Regions from separate parts of the Streptomyces sp. NPDC000151 genome, predicted to be linked through region 1. Evidence: predicted binding sites of a transcription regulator. Region 1 holds the regulator's gene; the other holds the start of a gene.

Region 1 (3,408 bases):
AGCGCGGTGGGCATGACCACATCGTGTCACGCGGCACGGCCGCCCCTTGAATCGGGGCGACCGTGCCGCGCAGTGCCTTCCCGGGGGACCACCCCGGCCCCCCGGCCTTACTGCCTACCGCCCGTTGAAGGCGTCTTTGAGGCGCGAGAACAGTCCCTGCTGGCCCGGCTGGAACTGCCCGGTGGGCCGCTCCTCGCCGCGCAGCTTGGCGAGCCGGGTCAGCAGCTCCTCCTGCTCGGCGTCGAGCTTGCCCGGGGTCTGGACCTCGACGTGGACGATCAGGTCGCCGCGACCGCCGCCGCGCAGGTGCGTGATGCCGCAGCCGTGCAGCGGGATCGACTGCCCGGACTGGGTGCCGGGCCGGATGTCGACGTCCCGTACCCCGTCCAGCGTCTCCAGCGGACACTTCGTGCCCAGCGCCGCCGCGGTCATCGGGATCGTGACCGTGCAGTGCAGGTCGTCGCCGCGCCGCTGGAAGACCGGGTGCGCGACCTCGTGGATCTCGACGTACAGGTCGCCGGCCGGGCCGCCGCCGGGGCCGACCTCGCCCTCGCCCGCGAGCTGGATGCGGGTGCCGTTGTCGACACCGGCCGGGATCTTGACCGTGAGCGTGCGGCGGGACCGGATGCGGCCGTCGCCCGCGCACTCGGGGCACGGGGTCGGCACGACCGTGCCGAAGCCCTGGCACTGCGGGCACGGCCGCGAGGTCATGACCTGGCCCAGGAAGGACCGGGTGACCTGCGAGACCTCGCCACGCCCGCGGCACATGTCACAGGTCTGCGCCGACGTGCCGGGCGCCGCGCCCTCGCCGGAGCAGGTCGTGCACACGACCGCCGTGTCGACCTGGATGTCCTTGGTCGTACCGAACGCGGCCTCGTGCAGCTCCACGTCCAGCCGGATCATGGCGTCCTGGCCGCGGCGGGTGCGCGAGCGCGGCCCGCGCTGCGACGCCGTGCCGAAGAACGCGTCCATGATGTCGGAGAAGTTGCCGAAGCCCGCGCCGAAGCCGGCACCGCCGGCGCCGCCGCCCTGGGACATCGGGTCGCCGCCGAGGTCGTAGACCTGCTTCTTCTGCGGGTCCGACAGCACCTCGTAAGCGGCGTTGATCTCCTTGAACCGCTCCTGGGTCTTGGGATCCGGGTTCACGTCCGGGTGCAGCTCGCGCGCCAGCCGCCGGAAAGCCTTCTTGATCTGGTCCTGCGAGGCGTCGCGGCTGACACCGAGGACCGCGTAGTAGTCCGTGGCCACTTACGACTCCGCCAGGATCTGTCCGACGTAACGTGCCACTGCGCGTACCGCTCCCATCGTTCCGGGGTAGTCCATGCGGGTCGGTCCGACCACGCCGAGTTTGGCGACTGCCTCGTCGCCCGAACCGTAGCCGACTGCGACGACCGATGTGGAAGTGAGGCCTTCGTGAGCGTTCTCGTGCCCGATGCGCACGGTCATGCTCGAATCCTTCGCCTCTCCCAGCAGCTTGAGCAGCACGACCTGCTCCTCAAGTGCCTCCAGCACCGGCCGGATCGTCAGCGGGAAATCATGTCCGAAGCGCGTGAGATTGGCGGTACCGCCGATCATCAGCCGCTCTTCGGTCTCCTCCACCAGAGTCTCCAGCAACACCGACAGCACTGTCGAGACCGTGCCCCGGTCCTCCGCCTCGAAGGACTCGGGAAGGTCCTGCACCAGCTGCGGGACGTCGGTGAAGCGGCGGCCCACGACCCGGCTGTTCAGCCGGGCCCGCAGGTCCGCCAGGGACGTTTCGCCGAACGGCGCCGGGCAGTCGATCATGCGCTGCTCGACCCGTCCGGTGTCCGTGATCAGGACGAGCATCAGCCGGGCCGGGGCCAGCGACAGCAGCTCGACGTGCCGGACGGTGGACCGGGTCAGCGAGGGGTACTGGACCACCGCGACCTGCCGGGTCAGCTGCGCGAGCAGCCGTACCGTACGGGCCACGACGTCGTCGAGGTCCACCGCGCTGTCGAGGAAGCTGTGGATCGCCCGGCGTTCCGGGACGGAGAGCGGCTTGACGGCCGCCAGCTTGTCGACGAAGAGGCGGTAGCCCTTGTCGGTGGGGATACGGCCCGCGCTCGTGTGAGGCTGGGCGATGAAACCCTCGTCCTCCAGCGCGGCCATGTCGTTGCGGACCGTGGCCGGCGAGACGCCGAGCCGGTGGCGCTCCGTGAGCGCCTTGGAGCCGACGGGCTCCTCGGTGCCCACGTAGTCCTGGACGATGGCACGCAGCACTTCGAGTCTGCGTTCGCTGAGCATCGCGTACACCTCCAGTCCCGCGCTCTCCCCTGGCCTCTGTGGCCGCCTGCCCGGCCGGGGTCCGGCCGGCTGTCCCTGGCACTCGACCGGTCCGAGTGCCAAACCCTGAACCAGTGTACGGCCGGGTAGCACGGCCAGGGCAAGGCCGGGCACCGCGGCACGCGGCCCGGCGGGCCACCGTATCGCGCCGCGGCGGCTCCGTGTCCCCCGGATACGCCCAGGTCAGCCGGTCGGCCGCGGGCGATTTCGCGCTATACGGGCTAGCGTCGCGGTATGCGCACGAGTTGGGAAGAGGCAGGGTGGGAGCGGCTCGCCGACGGGGTCGCCAGGCGCCGGCTGCCGCACTGGGACGCCACGGTCGGCGTCGTGGCCGGTACCACCGGCGTCCTCCTGGTCGATACCGGGTCCGGGCTGGCCGAGGGCGCCGAGCTGCGCCGCCAGGTCCGTGGCGTACTGGGCCGTGAGGTGACCCATATCGCACTCACCCACCCGCACTTCGATCATGTACTGGGCACGGCGGCGTTCGCGGGTGTGACGGTCTTCGGCGCGACCGGCATGGGCGAGCTGCTGCGCCGCGAGCCGGAGGCGCTGCTCGCCGACGCGGTACGGAACGGGGCCGACCCGGACGCGGCGGCCGAGGCGGTGGACACCCTCGTGGTCCCGCAGCACGCGGTCTGCGGCGAACGCACGCTGGACCTGGGCGACCGGCACGTCCTGCTGGCGAACGTGGGTCCCGGGCACAGCGCGCACGACCTGGCGGTGTGCGTGCAGGGCACCTCGGGCGGGCCCGAGGTGGTGTTCTGCGGCGATCTCGTCGAGGAGTCGGGCGAGCCGCAGGCCGGGCCCGACGCGCTCCCCGCCTGCTGGCCGGCCGCGCTGGACCGGCTCCTCTCCCTCGGCGGCGAGGACGCCCGCTACGTCCCGGGCCACGGCGCCGTCGTGGATGCCCGCTTCGTCCGCACCCAGCGCGAGGGGCTGGCCCGCCGCTTCGGCGTGTCGCCCGGGTAGCCCGCACGGGCGACACGCCGCCCGCATATCGTCTGTCGAATGCGCAGCAGACAGTACGGTCCCGACCTCACGCCGCCGTGGAAGAAGCAGCAGCCCGCCCCCGAGGTCCCGGCCGACACCGACCTGGTCGTCGAG
Region 2 (3,408 bases), on a different contig from region 1:
GGTTCCGGCGGGCCCGTCGGCGGGCCCGCGCCGCCTCCCCGCTCCGCCGCGCCGCGGAGCCTTTGTACTCGTTTTCCCGGAACCTGGAAGGTAGAAGAACCCCATGAGCGTGAGCGTCCGCATCCCCACCATTCTCCGCACCTACACCGACGGCAAGGCCGAGGTCTCCGCCGAGGGCGCGAACCTCTCCGAGGTCATCGCGGACCTGGAGAAGAACCACACCGGCATCGCGGCCCGCGTCCTGGACGACACCGGCAAGCTGCGCCGCTTCGTGAACGTCTACGTCAACGACGACGACGTGCGCTTCGAGCAGGGGCTGGAGACGCCGACTCCGGACGGCGCCGGCGTTTCGATCATCCCCGCGGTGGCCGGCGGCTGCTGAAAAGCCTCTCGTCGCCCGGCGCACGCCCCTTTGTGCGCCCCGTGTGCGCCCCCTGTGCACCGTCTCGTGGGTGACGGCATACGACTCCTGGAATCGCCCCGTCCGCAGCGAAAGCGGACGGGGCGATTCCATGTCGTTAAAGGCGATACAGTTGAGGTGAATCCTCTTCGCGCGCGTGCCTGACGCATATGAGAACGCGACAAGATGTGCCCAAACTGTGTGCGCATTTTGTCGTGTTGATGAGCTATGCCCGGCCCGGCTTGCCCAGAATTATTGAGACTTCGCCGTAAATCGGCGAATGGTCGTGGGCAGAATTCTCGTCCGATTGACCTGTTGCGCTGGGCATCGGTGCAGATACATTCAGCGGCGGTCGACGCGTTCCGGCGCACACCCTCCTTGGGGGTGAGGTCTGACCCGGGTCCGCGGAGTGCGGTCCTGCGCAAGGGCCAGCAATAGGGGAGTTAGGAATGGCTCAGGGCACCGTCAAGTGGTTCAACGCGGAGAAGGGGTACGGCTTCATCGCGGTCGACGGTGGTGCGGATGTTTTCGTCCACTACAGCGCGATCCAGATGGACGGTTACCGCACCCTTGAGGAAGGTCAGCGGGTCGAGTTCGAGATCTCGCAGGGCCAGAAAGGGGCCGCAGGCGGACATGGTTCGCGTGGCCGGCTGAAGCGCCGACCGACTGCAGCGTACGGAGGCCCGTGTCCCCTGAGGGGGGCACGGGCCTCTCGTTGTGCGCGGGTGCGGAGGCGCTTCTCTGTTCCCAAGCTTGCACTCGGAGGGGTCGAGTGCTAATCATTGGGCTTAGCACTCTCCCAGTGAGAGTGACAGAACTTGGATCGGGTCAGCGAGGTCCGCAGGCCGGGTGGGGCAAGGAACCACACGGCACGCAGACCGTCCGTCGCGGGCGCGGGCGCGGTCCGGAGCAATCCACCCCTGTCCGGGAGGACCACTTCACATGGCCAAGATCATCGCGTTCGACGAGGAGGCACGGCGCGGTCTCGAGCGCGGGATGAACCAGCTCGCCGACGCCGTCAAGGTCACCCTTGGCCCCAAGGGCCGCAACGTCGTCCTTGAGAAGAAGTGGGGCGCCCCCACGATCACCAACGATGGTGTCTCCATCGCCAAGGAGATCGAGCTCGAGGACCCGTACGAGAAGATCGGCGCCGAGCTGGTCAAGGAGGTCGCGAAGAAGACGGACGACGTCGCCGGTGACGGCACGACGACCGCGACCGTCCTGGCCCAGGCCCTGGTCCGCGAAGGCCTGCGCAACGTCGCGGCCGGCGCCAACCCGATGGCTCTGAAGCGCGGCATCGAGCGCGCCGTCGAGGCCGTCTCCGCCGCTCTGCTGGAGCAGGCGAAGGACGTGGAGACCAAGGAGCAGATCGCCTCCACCGCCTCCATCTCCGCCGCCGACACCCAGATCGGCGAGCTCATCGCCGAGGCCATGGACAAGGTCGGCAAGGAAGGCGTCATCACCGTCGAGGAGTCCCAGACCTTCGGTCTGGAGCTCGAGCTCACCGAGGGTATGCGCTTCGACAAGGGCTACATCTCGGCGTACTTCGCCACCGACATGGAGCGTATGGAGGCGTCGCTCGACGACCCGTACATCCTGATCGTCAACTCCAAGATCTCCAACGTGAAGGACCTCCTTCCGCTGCTGGAGAAGGTCATGCAGTCGGGCAAGCCGCTGCTGATCATCGCGGAGGACGTCGAGGGCGAGGCCCTGTCGACCCTGGTCGTCAACAAGATCCGTGGCACCTTCAAGTCCGTCGCCGTGAAGGCCCCGGGCTTCGGTGACCGCCGCAAGGCCATGCTCGGCGACATCGCCATCCTCACCGGTGGCACCGTCATCTCCGAGGAGGTCGGCCTCAAGCTCGAGAACGCCGGTCTGGACCTCCTGGGCCGCGCCCGCAAGGTCGTCATCACCAAGGACGAGACCACCATCGTCGACGGTGCCGGTGACAGCGAGCAGGTTCAGGGCCGCGTCAACCAGATCCGCGCCGAGATCGAGAACTCGGACAGCGACTACGACCGCGAGAAGCTGCAGGAGCGCCTGGCGAAGCTCGCCGGCGGTGTTGCGGTCATCAAGGCCGGTGCCGCGACCGAGGTCGAGCTCAAGGAGCGCAAGCACCGCATCGAGGACGCCGTTCGCAACGCGAAGGCGGCCGTCGAGGAGGGCATCGTCGCCGGCGGTGGCGTCGCCCTGCTGCAGGCTTCCTCGGTCTTCGAGAAGCTCGAGCTCGAGGGTGACGAGGCCACCGGTGCCGCCGCTGTGAAGCTGGCCCTGGAGGCCCCGCTGAAGCAGATCTCCGTCAACGGCGGCCTCGAGGGCGGCGTCGTGGTGGAGAAGGTGCGCAACCTGGCCGTCGGCCACGGTCTGAACGCCGCGACCGGCGAGTACGTCGACATGATCGCCGAGGGCATCATCGACCCCGCCAAGGTCACCCGCTCCGCGCTGCAGAACGCCGCCTCCATCGCGGCGCTCTTCCTCACCACCGAGGCCGTCATCGCCGACAAGCCGGAGAAGGCCGCCGCCGGCGGCGCCCCGGGCGGCATGCCGGGCGGTGACATGGACTTCTGATCCACCCCTTCCGGGAACGGATCAGCTGTTCAGCGCTGTACGGACCAAGGGCGGCACCCCCATCGCGGGGGTGCCGCCCTCGGGCGTTTTCGGCGGTCGGTCGGACGGACGCCGGCTCAGACGGACGCCGGCTCCTTGGCCGGGCCGTGGGTGCCCGGCCGGCCCTCACCCGGGGGCGGGGCCTGCGCCTCCTCGGCGCCCGTGTTCAGGTCGGCGAGCAGCTGCTTGCTGAAGCCGAAGAAGTACGTGGCCAGGAAGCCGACGACATAGCCCGCGAGCAGGCCGACGGCGTAGATGAGGGCCGTGGCGCCCAGGTCGTGGTTGCCCTTGAGGAGGGGGAAGAGCGCCCAGCCGGAGGGGCCGATGGCGGTGGAGCCGACGGCCGTGCCGAGCTGGTTGAACAGGCCGACGAAGGCGCCGCCGAACGCGCCGCCGACGCA

Evidence for each region. The regulator HrcA, encoded in region 1, represses chaperone genes, less so after heat shock. The targets are predictions, from matches to a motif close to TTNGCACTCNGNNNNNCNGAGTGCNAA.
Region 2: the regulator HrcA is predicted to act here: its motif matches at 1,189-1,215, upstream of groL (chaperonin GroEL).

Annotation. Positions count from the first base shown of each region.
Region 1 is NZ_JBEPFC010000016.1:67,717-71,124, forward strand. Features, by position in the region: gene ABT381_RS08005 (nitronate monooxygenase) at 1-14, opposite strand, end outside; gene dnaJ (molecular chaperone DnaJ) at 115-1,248, opposite strand; gene hrcA (heat-inducible transcriptional repressor HrcA) at 1,249-2,265, opposite strand; gene ABT381_RS08020 (MBL fold metallo-hydrolase) at 2,539-3,273, shown strand; gene ABT381_RS08025 (DUF3097 domain-containing protein) at 3,313-3,408, shown strand, end outside.
Region 2 is NZ_JBEPFC010000017.1:53,855-57,262, forward strand. Features, by position in the region: gene ABT381_RS08350 (MoaD/ThiS family protein) at 104-382, shown strand; partial or broken gene ABT381_RS08355 (cold-shock protein) at 850-1,054, shown strand; gene groL (chaperonin GroEL) at 1,343-2,968, shown strand; gene ABT381_RS08365 (PTS transporter subunit EIIC) at 3,085-3,408, opposite strand, start outside.